Regions from separate parts of the Luteimonas salinilitoris genome, predicted to be linked through region 1. Evidence: riboswitches for the same ligand, from Rfam matches in the RefSeq annotation. Region 1 holds a riboswitch; each other region holds the start of a gene.
The links. A riboswitch is a leader RNA that binds a small molecule or an ion and turns the genes downstream of it on or off. The one in region 1 is predicted to bind cobalamin.
Positions count from the first base shown of each region.

Region 2: another riboswitch for cobalamin. It lies ahead of btuB (TonB-dependent vitamin B12 receptor); the one in region 1 lies ahead of metE (5-methyltetrahydropteroyltriglutamate--homocysteine S-methyltransferase).
Region 3: another riboswitch for cobalamin. It lies ahead of AB5T46_RS11145 (ribonucleoside-diphosphate reductase subunit alpha); the one in region 1 lies ahead of metE (5-methyltetrahydropteroyltriglutamate--homocysteine S-methyltransferase).

Region 1 covers NZ_JBFWIB010000008.1:3,115-7,950, forward strand. The annotation lists gene AB5T46_RS12705 (DMT family transporter) at 1-23, opposite strand, end outside; gene AB5T46_RS12710 (MarR family winged helix-turn-helix transcriptional regulator) at 80-559, shown strand; gene AB5T46_RS12715 (transposase) at 573-1,037, opposite strand; gene AB5T46_RS12720 (CPBP family intramembrane glutamic endopeptidase) at 1,182-1,640, shown strand; gene AB5T46_RS12725 (aminoglycoside phosphotransferase family protein) at 1,676-1,852, opposite strand; cobalamin riboswitch at 1,956-2,257, shown strand; gene metE (5-methyltetrahydropteroyltriglutamate--homocysteine S-methyltransferase) at 2,475-4,784, shown strand.
Region 2 covers NZ_JBFWIB010000005.1:40,809-45,644, reverse strand. The annotation lists gene AB5T46_RS10010 (response regulator transcription factor) at 1-9, shown strand, start outside; gene AB5T46_RS10005 (sensor histidine kinase) at 2-1,279, shown strand; gene btuB (TonB-dependent vitamin B12 receptor) at 1,261-3,108, opposite strand; cobalamin riboswitch at 3,268-3,514, opposite strand; gene AB5T46_RS09995 (TfoX/Sxy family protein) at 3,843-4,205, opposite strand; gene AB5T46_RS09990 (GAF domain-containing protein) at 4,202-4,684, opposite strand.
Region 3 covers NZ_JBFWIB010000006.1:42,413-47,248, reverse strand. The annotation lists gene AB5T46_RS11145 (ribonucleoside-diphosphate reductase subunit alpha) at 1-1,979, opposite strand, end outside; cobalamin riboswitch at 2,213-2,520, opposite strand; gene AB5T46_RS11140 (DUF3037 domain-containing protein) at 2,675-3,088, opposite strand; gene AB5T46_RS11135 (HipA family kinase) at 3,069-3,842, opposite strand; gene AB5T46_RS11130 (fructosamine kinase family protein) at 4,002-4,808, shown strand.

The DNA.
Region 1 (4,836 bases):
CTCAGTTGCATATACCTTGACATCAAGATATATGCAGATACATCTTGATGTCAAGGTTCTTTGTGCAAAACTAAGCCCCATGGACCATGTCGACAGAATCCTTGAGCAATGGCGGCAAGAACGACCCGACCTCCAAGTCGCGCCAATGGGCACGATCGGGCGAATTAAACAGCTTCATTGGCATCTCATGCGCAGGATGGAGAAGACGTGGTCGGTGTACGGCTTGAACGGCGCGAGTTTCGATGTTCTGGCAACCTTGCGCCGGACGGGCCCACCCTATGCGCTCTCGGCGGGCGGGTTGATGGCATCGACGATGGTGACCTCGGGCACGATGACGCATCGTATCGACCAGTTGGAAAAAGCGGGGCTGGTCGCACGGGCCAGGAATCCCGATGATGGTCGCGGATTTCTGATTTCTCTTTCTCCGCAGGGGCTCAAGCTGATCGATGAAGCGGTGACCGCCCATGTCGAGACACAGGCAAAACTGGTCGCCGCCCTGACCGATGAGCAACGCACCCAATTGGATGATCTGCTGAGGCAGTTCTTGCGCGGATTTTAGTGCGGTGATCTATCTACAGAATCGATTGCGGCCGCTGGCCGAGATTGGCGGCGCAGCTCGACCAGCGGTATGCAGCGGGATCGTCGGTCATGCGGGCACGCACCGGGTTGAGTTCGATGTATCGATAGCAGGCGATCACGTAGCTTTCGCTGTCCACCAGGCAGGCCTTGTAGCGGCCTTCCCACAGCGTCCCGCTGCGCCCGTGCCGGGCGTTGAACAGGCCGACGTACTGGCGCCCCAGCCGCTGCATCATCCGGCCGATGCTGCCTCTTAAAGGAGGCGTCGCCAAGAGATGGACGTGGTTGTCCATCAGGACATATGCGTGCAGGCGTACGCCGGTGGACAGCAGGGCGTCGCCCAGCAAGGTCAGGTAGCGAAGGCGGTCGCTGTCGTCGAGGAAACAGGGCAGGCGATTGTTACCGCGTGGCACGATGTGCTGCGGCACCCCGGGCAGATCGAACCGTGGAAATCGGGCCATCGGCAGATCGTGGGCCGGGACCGGCGCGTGCGACATCATCATCTGCCGCCGCGCCGCGTCGGGCGCAACCGCACCCCGGTGTCGGAAAAGCTAACCTGACCCCGTTTTGCCCACCGGCTTCCGCTGCCGGTGTGGGGCCTGTTCGTGCTGCGCTCGATCCTGTTCACACTGCTGGTCGTGGCGGTCGGAGAGGAGGCGGGGTGGCGCGGCTGGATGCTGCCGGAGCTGCAGAAACGCATGAGTCCGCTGGCGAGCACGGTGCTGATCGGGATCGTGTGGGGGCTCTGGCACTACCCGCTGTTCGTCAACGGCCAGTATCCCGAAGATCCGCAGATGGTGTTCGCCAAAGTGGGCGTGTGCGTGCTGCTCGGCATCCTGTTCACCTGGCTCTACAACCGCAGCGGCGGGAATCTGCTCCTGGCGGTGGTCCTGCACACGGCATTGAACAACACGGTACGCGTGGTTCCGTTCACCGAGTACGCCGGACTCGGCATGATGGCGCTGCTGTTGGTGCTGGTGATCGTCGATCGGATGTGGCGTCGGCGCGGGCCGGCCTCGACCGGGAGCAACCCGGCGGAACCCTCGGACATCGAACCTTCCTGAACTCCTGATTTCTACAAAAAGGGCGTTTATTCTTCCTATACTCCCGCCCGCCACGACATCAGCAGCCCGCCGAGCTTCTCTTCGGCTTCGTGCGCGATCTTCAGCATCGCCGGCTCGCCGCGGCGGCGCACGGGCATCAGCGAACGGCTGTGGGTGATGAAGGCCGCGCCGTCGGGCGTCAGGCCCCAGCGGCTCAAAAATTCCTCGAACATGCCGGACAGGCCATCCGACGCCTCAGCCGCAGTCGCAGCCGCAGTCGCAGTCGCAGTCGCAGTCGCAGTCGCGCAGAAGGCTTGACGGCGCCGGCCGGCGGGCGTAATTTGCCCTTGCCGAAGGTTTTCATCTCTTCATCCAGATGAAAAGATGAAATTAAAAGGGAAGCTGGTGCGGATCTTCCGATCCAATTCCGGCGCTGCCCCGCAGCGGTGTGTGGAAACGAACGCTGTCGTCCTCCAAGACGCCGGCGATTAGGCGAGCCCAGCTGTTGCAGGAGCGGCTTTAGCCGCGAGCTTTTCCGGTTGCGACGACCGACAAAGCGCTCGCGGCTAAAGCCGCTCCCACAAAAAAGCCAAGCTCAAGTCCACGAGCCCGAAACCTGCCCCGGCCGGAGCGCGAAAGCGCGTTCCGCCTGACCTGGAACTTCCGCAGGGAAGTGGCCGGAGCCGATGCCGTGCCTTGCGCGCGGCGTTTTCTCCTGCGCCTTCCTCACGCAGTTCCGGCTCGCCCGCGGGGGCGAAGGTCGCTGGCGTGGCGGGCGGTTCGCATTCGCGTGCGGACGAACGGCGCGCGGTTCCTTCGTTCCTCAAACGCCAACGCATCGAGGAAACGCAAAAAATGAGCATCGTCACCAACCTGGGCTTTCCGCGCATCGGCGCCAAACGCGAGCTGAAACGAGCGCTGGAAGCCTACTGGCGCGGAGAGTCAGGTGCCGAACAGCTGCAAGCCGTCGCACGCGAGTTGCGCCATCGCCACTGGCAACTGCAGAAAGCCGCCGGCGCCGACATCGTGCCCTGCAACGATTTTTCCCTGTACGACCACGTGCTGGACACCGCGTTCTGGCTGGACGCGATTCCAGATGCATACCGCAAACTCGCCGACCGCGATCCGCTGGCCGGCTATTTCGCGCTGGCGCGCGGCGCGCAGAAGGACGGCATCGATCTGCGCGCGCTGGAAATGACCAAATGGTTCGACACCAACTATCATTACCTGGTGCCGGAGCTGCATGCCAGGCAAAGCTTCCGACTGCGCGGCGACAAGCCAGTTGTCGAGTTCCTCGAAGCCAAGGCGCTGGGTTACGACGCGCGGCCGGTGCTGCTGGGGCCGGTGAGCTTCCTGCTGCTGTCCAAGGCCACCGACGGCAGCGACCGGCTGGCGTTGCTCGACCGGCTGCTGCCGGTGTATGCGGAGCTGCTCGCCAAGCTGAAGGCTGCGGGCGCTGACTGGGCGCAGATCGACGAGCCCTGCCTGGTCCTGGACCAGGACAACGACGACCATGCCGCTTATCGCAAAGCATACGATGCGCTCGCCGGCGCCGATCGCCCCAAGCTGCTGCTGACGACCTATTTCGGCGCGCTCGGCGACAATCTCGCGCTGGTGGCCTCGCTGCCGGTCGACGGCCTGCACGTCGACCTGGTGCGCGCTCCCGAACAGCTCGAGGCGGTACTCGACGCGCTGCAACCGGCACAGGTGTTGTCGCTGGGCCTGGTCGACGGCCGCAACGTCTGGCGCACGGACCTGGATCGTGCGCTGGCGTTGGCGCAGTTCGCGCGGGCGCGCATCGGCAGCGAACGCCTGCAGACCGCGCCTTCGTGCTGGTTGCTGCATGTGCCGATCGATGTGACGTTGGAGACGGCGCTGCCCCCCGACCTGCATGCCTGGTTGGCGTTCGCGCGACAGAAGGTGGAAGAGCTGCGCGTTCTGGCCGATGCGCTCAACGGCCTGGTGTCGACGCGCTCGACGTTGGAAGTGGCGCGCGATCGCCTGGACACGCGCCGCCGATCGAAGAAAGTGCATCGTCCTGAAGTCGCCGCACGCCTCGCCGGTCTCGACGCCGCTGCCACGAAACGCACTTCCGCTTACGAACAGCGCCGCGACACGCAGCAGCTACGCCTCGGCCTGCCGCCGTTCCCGACCACCACTATCGGTTCATTCCCGCAGACGCATGAGGTGCGCGAGGCGCGCGCGCGCAACAAGTCCGGGCGCTTGTCCGATGCCGACTACGATCGATTCATCGCCGTAGAAACCGAGAAGTGCGTGCGCTTCCAGGAACAGATCGGAATCGACGTGCTGGTGCACGGCGAGTTCGAGCGCAACGACATGGTCGAATACTTCGGTGAGCAACTCGACGGCTTCGCCTTCACCAGGCTGGGCTGGGTGCAGAGCTATGGCTCGCGCTGCGTCAAGCCGCCGATCATCTTCGGCGACGTGCAGCGACCCGCGCCGATGACGGTGCGCTGGTCGCAATACGCGCAGTCGCTCACCGACCGGCCGATGAAAGGCATGCTGACCGGGCCGGTGACGGTGTTGCAGTGGTCGTTCGTGCGCGACGACCAGCCGCGCGCGGCCACCTGCCGGCAGATCGCGCTGGCCTTGCGCGACGAGGTGCGCGACCTGGAGGCCGCCGGCATCGGCGTGATCCAGATCGACGAGCCGGCGCTGCGCGAAGGCCTGCCGCTGCGGCGCGCCGATTGGCGGACGTATCTGGACTGGGCCGTCGAATGTTTCCGCATCAGCGCCGCGGGCGTGGCCGACGGCACGCAGATCCATACCCACATGTGCTACTCGGAGTTCAACGACATCATCGATTCGGTGGCGGCGATGGATGCCGACGTGATCTCGATAGAGACGTCGCGGTCGCGCATGGAGTTGCTGGATGCGTTCGTGAAGTTCCGTTACCCGAGCGGTATCGGCCCGGGCGTGTACGATATCCACTCGCCGCGCGTTCCCGATGTCGCGGAGATGGTCGGTTTGCTGGAGAAGGCGCGGGAAGTGCTGCAGTCCGAGCAGATCTGGGTGAACCCGGATTGCGGGTTGAAGACGCGCGGCTGGCCGGAGACGCAGGCGGCGCTGGTGGCGATGGTGAGTGCGGCACGGGCGATGCGGAGTTGGAACAGGCGGGATGCGGCTTTTCCTCCCTGCTCGTGAGGGAGGATGCCCGAAGGGCAGGAGAGGGGCGCGAGCGGAGCGATGCGCGCTT
Region 2 (4,836 bases), on a different contig from region 1:
GATGGCTAGAAGCAGCCTGCGGCGCCGCATCACGATCGGCCTGCTCGGCTACGTGGCGCTGTTGTCGCTGGCCGTGCTGCTGCACGGCTATGTGGTCAACGAGCGTGCCGAGGCGCTGGTATGGCAATCGCTGCTGGAAGCGGAGTTCGACCATTTCGCCATGCGCAGCCGGACCGATCCGGGCTACCGCTGGGCCGATACCGAAACGCTCACGCTCTACGACGGCGCTGCCGCCGCATTGCCGCCGGCGCTGGCGGCGCTGGAGCCCGGCTTGCATGACGAAGTGCTCCTGGACGGCCGCGAACACGTACTGCTGGTCCGACGGGTGGAGGGGCGGCCGATGGTCCTGGCGCTGGAGATCGACGATCTCGAACGCCGCGAACTGGAGCTGGGACTGACCATGCTCGCCTCGGCGCTGGTGGTGGTGGCGCTGCTCGGCCTGTTCGCGGCCTGGGGCGCCGGACGCCTGTTGCGGCCGCTGAGCGACATGGCACATCGCATCGGCCAGCTGCGTCCGGCCAGCGATGCACGCGTCGAGATCCCCGACAGGGCAAGCACGGAGCTGGTGGTGATCGCCGATGCGCTCAACGATTACCTGCGCCGCAACGCACAGTTCGTCGAGCGCGAACGCGCCTTCATCGACAGCGCCAGCCATGAACTGCGCACGCCGATCTCGGTGATCGGCGGCGCGGCGGAGCTGGCGACGGCGCAACCCGGCATGCCGGCGGCGGCGCGCCAGCAATTGAGCCGGATCCGGCGTACCACGCAGGACATGGAACGGCTGATCTCGCTGCTGCTGGTGTTGGCCAAGGATCCGGCGCGGCTGGCGAAGGCGAACGACCGGATCGCGCTCGACCAGCTGCTGCCGGACATCGTCGAGGACCATCGCCCCATGGCCGAGGACAAGGGGCTGGCGCTGACCCTCGCGCCGCCGCCGTCGTGCGAATTGCTGGCGCCGTTGCCGGTGGTGCAGGCCGCCATCGGCAACCTGCTGCGTAATGCCATCGAGAACAGCGACTCGGGCGAAATCGGCATCCGCCTGCTGCCGGAGGCGGTGGTCGAGATCGTCGACCCCGGCCATGGCATGACGCCCGAGGAGATCAGCACGATCTACGCCCGGGCGGCGCGCGGCGGCAGCCGCGAGGGCGGGGGAATCGGCCTGGACCTCATCGCGCGGCTATGCACCCACCTCGACTGGACGCTCGAGATCCGCTCGCTGCCGGGGAAGGGAACCACGGCCCGGCTCGACCTCGGATCGGCTCAGCGCGCCGGCACATAGCGCAGGGTCAGGCCGTACTCGCGGCCCGGCTGGTTGTACCAGGCGACGGTCTCGTACGCGCGATCGAAGACGTTGCTCGCGCGCGCCTGCAGCGTCCAGTCCGGATGGAACGCGTACTCGAAGCGCAGGTCCGTGGTGGCGTGGCCGCCCAGGCGCGTGGTGTTGGCGGCATCGTCAAAGCGATGTCCGGCGCCGTTGAGCGTCATGCCGAAGCGGAATGCGCCGAATGCGCGGTCCAGGTCGATGCGGCCGGTGTTGCGCGCGCGCCGTGCCAAAAGGCGTCCATGGTTGGCGCCGTCGCTGCGGTTGCGCGGATCGACGTGGCTCAGCTGCGCCGACACGTCCCAGCCCGCCAGCGCGGTGGCGAAGGTCAGCTCCGCGCCGCGCAGGCGCGCCTCGTCGACGTTCACCGGCCGGAAGATCGTGGCGTCGTAGTTGATCAGGTCGTCGACGCGGTTCTGGTACAGGTCGAGCGACCAGCTCCAGCCGGCGCGGGCCTGGGCGATACCGAGGTTGAGGTTGTCCGACTGCTCCGGATCGAGATCCGGATTGCCCGAGAACGGGAAATACAGATCGTTGAAGCTCGGCGCGCGGAAGCCGGTGGCGTAGCTGGCGGTCAGCCGCAGGTCCGGGCCGAAGGCCAGGCCCCAGGCGAGGCTGCCGGTGGCGTGGCTGCCGAACTGCTCGTTGTCGTCGTTGCGCACGCTGGCCTGCCACTGCTGCGCGCCGAAGTCGCCCTGCCAGAGGGCGAACACGCCGATGTTGTCGCGGCTGGCGAGGTCGTATTCGGTGCTGCCGGCAATACGGTCGTCGAGCCAGTCGGCGCCGACGCTCAGCACCTGCTCCGCGGCCAGGGTGATGTCGGCCTGCAGCGAGGCCTGCTCGCGGCGGGTGCGCAGATGGGCGACGAAGTCGCCGTCGAGGTAGTCGTCGGTGCGGTCCTCGCTGCGGCCGAGGCCGGCCTGCAGCGCCAGCGTGTCCGACGGCTCGAAGCGGAGCTTGGCGCCGATCACCTGCTGCACGGTCTCGGAATGGTTGGCCCAGGTGCCGTCGTAGTGATTGTCGCCTTCGGCGCGCAGCGCCACTCCGTCCAGCGTCCACGCATCGGAGAACGTGACGCCGCCACGAAGGCTGGCCGAGAGGTTGCGGTAGCCGTCGCGGTCGGGCTCCTCGGCGAAGCAGCCGGCGCCGAAACCCGCCAGCGTGCCGCGGCAGGCATCGATGCCGTCGGTGCGCTGGTAGGCGACATCGGCGCCGAACCAGGCGCGTTCGCTGCCGCCACCGATGCCGGCGCCGGCTTCGCGCAGGCCGTGGCTGCCGATACCGGCGTGGAAGCGCGGCCGTGGCGGACCGCTGTCGCGGCGGGTGAAGATCTGGATCACGCCGCCGATCGCGTCGGCGCCGTACAGGCTCGAGTGCGGCCCGCGCACGATCTCGATGCGGTCGATCTGCGCCACCGGGATGTCCTGCAGCGCCGGCAGGCCGGCGGTGGCCGAGCCGATGCGCACGCCGTCGATCAGCACCAGCACCTGGTTGGAGCCGGCGCCGCGCATGAACAGCGAACTCTGCTTGCCGGCACCGCCGCTGTTGACCAGGTTGATGCCGGCGCGGCCGCGCAGCAGGTCGGGCAGGGAGACGGCCTGGCTGCGCTCGATCTCGGCGCGGTCGATCACCTGCGCCGGTACCAGGCTGTCGGCCAGCGCGATCTTCGTGCGGGTGGCGGTGACGATGACCTCGTCGAGGTCGGTGGCCGCGGGGGCGGCGAGCGCCGGCAGCGGCGCGAGCGCGGCCGCGAGGGCCAGGGTGAGGATCCGGTACTGCATGTACATTCTCCATCGCGCGCACCCACGCACGCGGTAGCGGTGAAGGCACGCGCGGCGACGCGCGGGCCCGGTGGAGCTGCGCGAGGAGAAGGGAGGCGGCGGAAGCGGACGGCAGGCGTCGGCATCGCTGCCACGACGCCCTCCGCATCGGCAACCGGTCAGGGGAAGGTTCCCCTGCTTCAGGCCGGTCTCCGGGCTTGCGGGCGAACCGGCGGCAAATGCTTGCCGGTTCCGGCGATCGCGCCTTCCCATGCATGCGTTCCGGAATCCGGAACCGGCACAGTGGCGATTGCGACGCCTGACTCGCTTACCGTTGCGGGGGCAGCGCCGGACTGGCCGCGAGGGCGTCACCGGCTTCCCGTTTCAACCCGGCGGCGGCTGCCGTCGGGTCACCTGAAGCGGGCCGATTGTACGCGATGCGGGGCGGTGCCGCGCCAGGCAATCCTTTCCGCTGCGACGAAGCCAGCCCCGTCGCCACGGGCGGTGTCAGTGAATAGCCCGCACCCCAAGCCGAAGATGAGGTCCATCGTGACGGGCTTGGCGATTGATTGGCACCGCCCATGGCGACGGGCTTCGTCTCGCCGCAACGGAGAAGGCTGCCTGGCGCGGCATCGCGCGCATGGCGCGCTTCTACGAACACACACGTTGCGTGCCCGCCGCCTTCGGAAACGCAGCGCCGCGAGCACGCACACGGGAGGCAACATCGGGCGTGATCGGCCATGAGTCATGGCCGAGGCGTCTCAATCGTCGTCGTCGGTCGCCGGAAAATCAGGTGGGGCCGGAGCGTCTTCCTGATGGACGGTGGTCGTCACCGGCCCCGCCGCGGGGCGGCCGCGCGGCGGCGGCAGGTCGGCGATCGCGGCCTCGGCGGCCTCGACCAGCTGCTGGCGGCGGGCCTCGGGCACCTCCTGCCAATGGCAGTCGAGCAGCGCGCCCTCGAGTGCGTAGAGCAGGTTGAGGCTGGGGCGGAAACCGGCGCGGCGCACGCGCATGTAGGCGTCGACCGGGCCGGCCGCCTCCAGGTCCTCGCGCGTGCGCAGTCCCACCTGGCGCAGCCAGGCGGCGGACTTCGGACCGATGTTGCGCATCTTGGGTGCGGTCATCGCAGCGACTCCAACCAGATCCGGGCGATGGTTTCCAGTCCGGCCTGGTCGTCGGCATCGAAGCGCGCCGTCCGCGGGCTGTCGAGGTCGAACACGCCGATCAGGGTGTCGCCCTCGTACAGCGGCACCACCAGTTCCGAACGCGAGGCAGCGTCGCAGGCGATGTGGCCCGGATAAGCGTGCACATCGTCGATCCGCTGCGTGCTGCGGGTGCGCGCCGCGGCGCCGCACACGCCCTTGTCCAGCGGAATGCGCACGCAGGCGGGCTGCCCCTGGAACGGGCCGACCACCAGCTCGGTGCCGTCGAAGAAATAGAAGCCCGCCCAGTTGAGGTCCGGCAGCGCGTGGAACACCAACGCCGACAGGTTGGCGGCGTTGGCGATCCGGTCGTGCTCGCCGGCCAGCAGCGCACGGGCCTGCGCGGTCAACTGTGCGTACTGCTCCGGCTTGTCGCCGTCGAGGCGCTGGGGTGCGAACATCCGCGCAGTGTAGCAACAGCGGCCCGGCCGCCGGAGGAGCCACTGATGCCGTTCGCCCCTGAACCTTCCGTGGTGCTTCGCCGCTCGACGCGCGTTCGCCGGACACGCGCTCCTGCCGCCGCGCGCTTTCCCGCTTTGGAGGTGTGGCGTCG
Region 3 (4,836 bases), on a different contig from region 1:
AAGTCGCCCGACAGCGTCTCGCGCTTGAACAGGTTGCTGACCTGCGGCTCGATGCACTCGTAGCAGCCGGCGATCGAGGCGATGGTGGCGGTCGGTGCGATCGCGATCAGCAGCGAGTTGCGCAGGCCGTGCTCGCGGATGCGCGCGCGCAGCGCCTCCCAGCGCTCGCCGTTCGCCGGCGTCGCGTTCCAGGCGTCGAACTGCAATGCGCCGTCGGCGGCGCGGGTGTCGGCGAACGACGGGTGGCGGCCGCGTTCGACGGCCAGCTCGCACGAAGTCTCCAGCGCGTGGAAGTAGATCTCCTCGGCGATGCGCGCCGAAAGCGCCCGCGCCTGTTCACTGTCGAACGGCAGCCGCAGCCGGAAGAACACGTCCTGCAGGCCCATGCAGCCCAGGCCGACCGGGCGCCAGCGCAGGTTGCCGCGGCGGGCGGACTCGATCGGGTAGAAGTTGAGGTCGATGACGCGGTCGAGCTGGCGCACCGCCAGGCGCACGGTCTCGGCCAGCCTGTCGAAATCGAACCGGCCATCGTCGTCGAAATGCCGGGCGAGGTTGATCGAGCCCAGGTTGCAGACCGCGGTCTCCTCGGCCGAGGTGATCTCGAGGATCTCGGTGCACAGGTTCGACAGGTGGATCACGTTGCCGGCCCTGGCGGTCTGATTGCCGGCGCGGTTGCAGGTGTCCTTGAAGGTCATCCAGCCGTTGCCGGTCTGCGCCAGGGTTCGCATCATCCGCGCGTACAGCTCGCGTGCCTTGACCGTGCGCACCGCCTTGCCCTGCTGCTCGGCCTGCACGTAGGCGCGCTCGAACGCTTGGCCGTACAGGTCGGTGAACTCCGGCACCACGCGCGGATCGAACAGCGACCACTCGGCGTCGGCCTCGACCCGCTGCATGAACAGGTCGGGGATCCAGTTGGCCAGGTTGAGGTTATGGGTGCGGCGCGCATCGTCGCCGGTGTTGTCGCGCAGCTCCAGGAACTCCTCGACGTCGGCGTGCCACGGCTCGAGGTACACGCAGGCCGCGCCCTTGCGCTTGCCGCCCTGGTTGACCGCCGACACCGAGGAGTCGAGCGTCTTCAGCCACGGCACGATGCCGTTGGAGTGGCCGTTGGTCGATTTGATCAGCGAACCGCGCGAACGCACCCGGGTGTAGCTCACGCCGATGCCGCCGCTGAACTTCGACAACTGGGCGATGTCGCCGTACTTCTGGTAGATCGACTCCAGCGTGTCCTGCGGCGAGTCGAGCAGGAAGCATGAGGACAGCTGCTCGTGAGTGGTGCCGGAATTGAACAGTGTCGGCGAACTCGGCAGGTAGTCCAGCTGCCCCATCCGCCGATAGAGCGCCAACGCCTCGGGCACGTCCTCGCTCAGCGCGCAGGCGATGCGCATGAAGAACTGCTGCGGGGTCTCGATCACCTTGCGTGCATGCGGATGGCGCAGCAGGTAGCGGTCGTACAGGGTGCGCAGGCCGAAGTAGTCGAAGCCCATGTCCAGCGCCGGGTCGATGGCGTCGTTGAGCTTGCGCGCATTGGTCTGCACGAAGTCGAGCAGGCGGTCGTTGATCAGGCCGAGCTCATGGCCGCGCATCACCGACTGCGAGAAGGCGTGGATCTCCTGCCCCATCACCTCCTTGCCGATCACGTTGGCCAGCAGGCGCGCGGCCAGGCGGCTGTACTCGGGCTCCTCGGCGGTCAGCAGCGCCGCGGTGCGGATCGACAGCTCGTCGAGCTCGCGGGTGCTGGCGCCGTCGTAGAGGCCGGAGATGGTGCGCGTGGCCACGCGCATCGGGTCGATCGCATGCAGGCCCTCGCAGCAGCGCTGCACGGCACGCACGATCTTGTTGAGGTCGACCGGCTCGCGGCTGCCGTTGCGCTTGGTCACGTGCATGGCGGTGGCGGTGGGCGGCGGGGTCAGCAGGAAAGAAGGATCCTGCTGCGCGGCGGCCCGATCGGCGGTAACGACGGCGTCGCTCTGGTTCATTTCGGTGTTCTCCATGCGGGACGCACAGCCGCCTGACCCGCGCAGGCGGCGGAGGACACGGGCGCGCGACGGCGATGACGTCGTCGCGGCCTCGCCCCCTCGGGCGAGCGGTCTCGTCGCAGGATGGGAAAGCGGCGTCGCAGCGGTCGCGACCGCATCCGGTGACGGACGGTCGCGCGTCTGCTTCGCCAGCCATCTCCCCCCGGAGATTCCGCAGCCGGCACCGCGCGTCGTGCTTCGCGCGGCTGTCGGCAGGTCTTCGGACTCATGGGCGTGGAGCGAGGAACGAGTGAAGAGGAACGAGGAACGAGTAAAGGCCAAGACGACCCGCTTTCAGCTGTTACTCGTTCCTCGTTCCTCTCTACTCGTTCCTGCTCTGTTCCTAGCCCGCCGCTTCCCGAGGCCGTGCCTCAGTGCTGTGTGGCGGGGTCGTTCCCAATTACCGCTGCGGGGCAGTGCCGGACTGGCCCGAAGGCGTCACCGGCTTCCCGTTTTCATCCGGCGGGTAGCGACCGCCGGAACCGACGACCACAAGATAGTGGGGGCGCCATGTTCCGTCAACACCAAATGTGGTGCACATCGTGCAGCCGCATCAGCTGCCGGCGTGTCCACGCGGGTGCGCCGCCGAAGCGCGCGCGGGTTCGGTCCGCAGCCAGCCAATCGCTCGCCCATGCGCATCGCGCCGCGAATCCGCTTCAGCGCCCGTTGCCGTCCGCCGGTGCGGGCGGCAGCACCATGCGCTGCATCAGGTGTCGAAGGGTGCTGGCGGGATCGGCGGCGCATTGGCCGGTGTGTACGGGCGACATCTGGATGACGGCGCTGCGCCGGGCGGTCAGCGAGTGGAAGCGCGCGCGCGGCGGCAGCTGTCCGATCGGGCCGCTGTCCGGGCCGCCGCGACAGACCGCCACGATCGCGTCGAGGTGGCGGCGCAGGGCGTCGACGTCGATGGTCGGGTCCAGCGTGCGCAACCGTGCCGGTTCGAGCGCGACAGCGGCGTCGAGGAAGCCGAGTGCGGGGCAGGACAGCAGCACGCCGACGTTGACGAACTCCTCGCGCTCGACCCGCGGCACGGCGCGGATCACCGCATAGTCATACAGATGCGCGTGCACGCAGGGCCTCCTCCACGAAGACGTGCCGCGCCTGCAGGCGCCGGCACAGGTGCTCGATGTAGCCGTCGCGACGCGATTGCGCCGTCGCCGCCTCCGCGGTCTCGTCCAGCCAGTCGTCCGGCACCAGGTCGACCGCTCGCCGGATCAGCGTCTCGTCCAGTGCCGCCGTCATGCGTGCGTCGGCCGCCTCCAGCGAGTCCGCGAAAGGCAGCAGCACGTGGTCGGCGATCATCCGGAACGGGCTGGCGGCGGCCTTCTCCGCATTGTCCCAGTCGTGGTGGAAGTACAGCGCGGCGCCATGGTCGATCAGCATCAGCCGGCGATGCCAGATCATCAGGTTCGGATTGCGCGCGGTGCGGTCGACGTTGCTGACATAGGCGTCGAACCAGACGATGGCCGAGGCGAGATCGCTGTCGGGCCGGTCGGCGACGGGGTCGAAGGCGATCGCGCCGGGCAGGTAGTCCAGGCCGAGGTTGAGCCCGGCGCTGGCGCGGATCAGCGCCTGGATCTCCGGATCGCCCTCGGTCCGGGCGAGCTCCGGATCCAGCGTGATCTTCACTATTTCAGGGACCGGAAGCCCGAGCGCGCGCGCGAGTTCGCCGGCGATCAGTTCCGCCACCAGCGCCCTGGGGCCCTGGCCGGCGCCACGGAACTTGAGCACGTACATGCCCTCGTCGTCGGCCTCGATCACCGCGGGCAGCGAGCCGCCCTCGCGCAGCGGCGTGACATAGCGGGTGGTGCGGACCGTTCTCAGGATCGGGCTCCCGAAGGCAGGCGCAGATGGTACCCGTCGCCGCTGTCGCGCGCCGGGGCGTCGATCGGCGGCACATCCGCGAGGCCGCGCCGGTACTCGGAGGCCACCGGCTGTCTGCGGCGCGCGGCGCCTCCGGGCCCCGCAGGCGACAATCGCGGCATGGACGCGGACCTGCGCACCCGTCTCGATGCCTTCGGCGATGGCCTGCACCCGCTGGTGCTGGCCGACGGTCGCGCCGCGATCGCCAAGCGTCGCCGCAATGCGCCGGCGGGATTCTTCGCGATGGAGGCGCATGGCCTGGCGCTGTTGCGCGACGCGCGCGGGCTGCGGGTGCCGGCGGCGATCGCGCTCGCCGGCGATGCGCTGGTGCTCGAGGATCTCGGACGCGGCCGGCCGTCGCCATCGGCGTGGGCGCGCGCCGGCCGCGCGCTGGCGCGGCAGCATGCGTGCGTCGCCGACCGTTTCGGCCTCGACCGCGACGGCTGGTGCGGCGACAGCGCCCAGGACAACACGCCGATGGCCGACGGCTGGCGCTTCTTCGCCGAATGCCGGCTGTTGCCGCAGGCGCGCCGCGCGCGCGATGCGGGGCGACTCGATCGTGCCGACGTCGTCGCGGTGGAGCGCCTGTGCGCCGCGCTGCCGGCGCGCGTTCCGGCGCAGCCGCCGGCGCTGCTGCATGGCGACCTGTGGAGCGGCAACCTGCACCCCTGCGGCGACGGCGAGCTGGCGCTGATCGACGCCGGCGCGGTGCACTACGGCTGGGCCGAGGCCGACCTGGCGATGCTGACGCTGTTCGGCGAACCGCCGACGGTCTTCTTCGACGCGTACCGGCAGGCGACGGGCAGCGACGCCGGCTGGCGCGCGCGCGCGCCGCTGTACAACCTCTATCACCTGCTCAACCACCTCAGCCTGTTCGGCCGCGGCTACCTGGGTGCGGTGCGCGAGGCGCTGCGGCAGGCCGGATGAACGGTGGTCCGCGTGGCCGCCGTTTGCG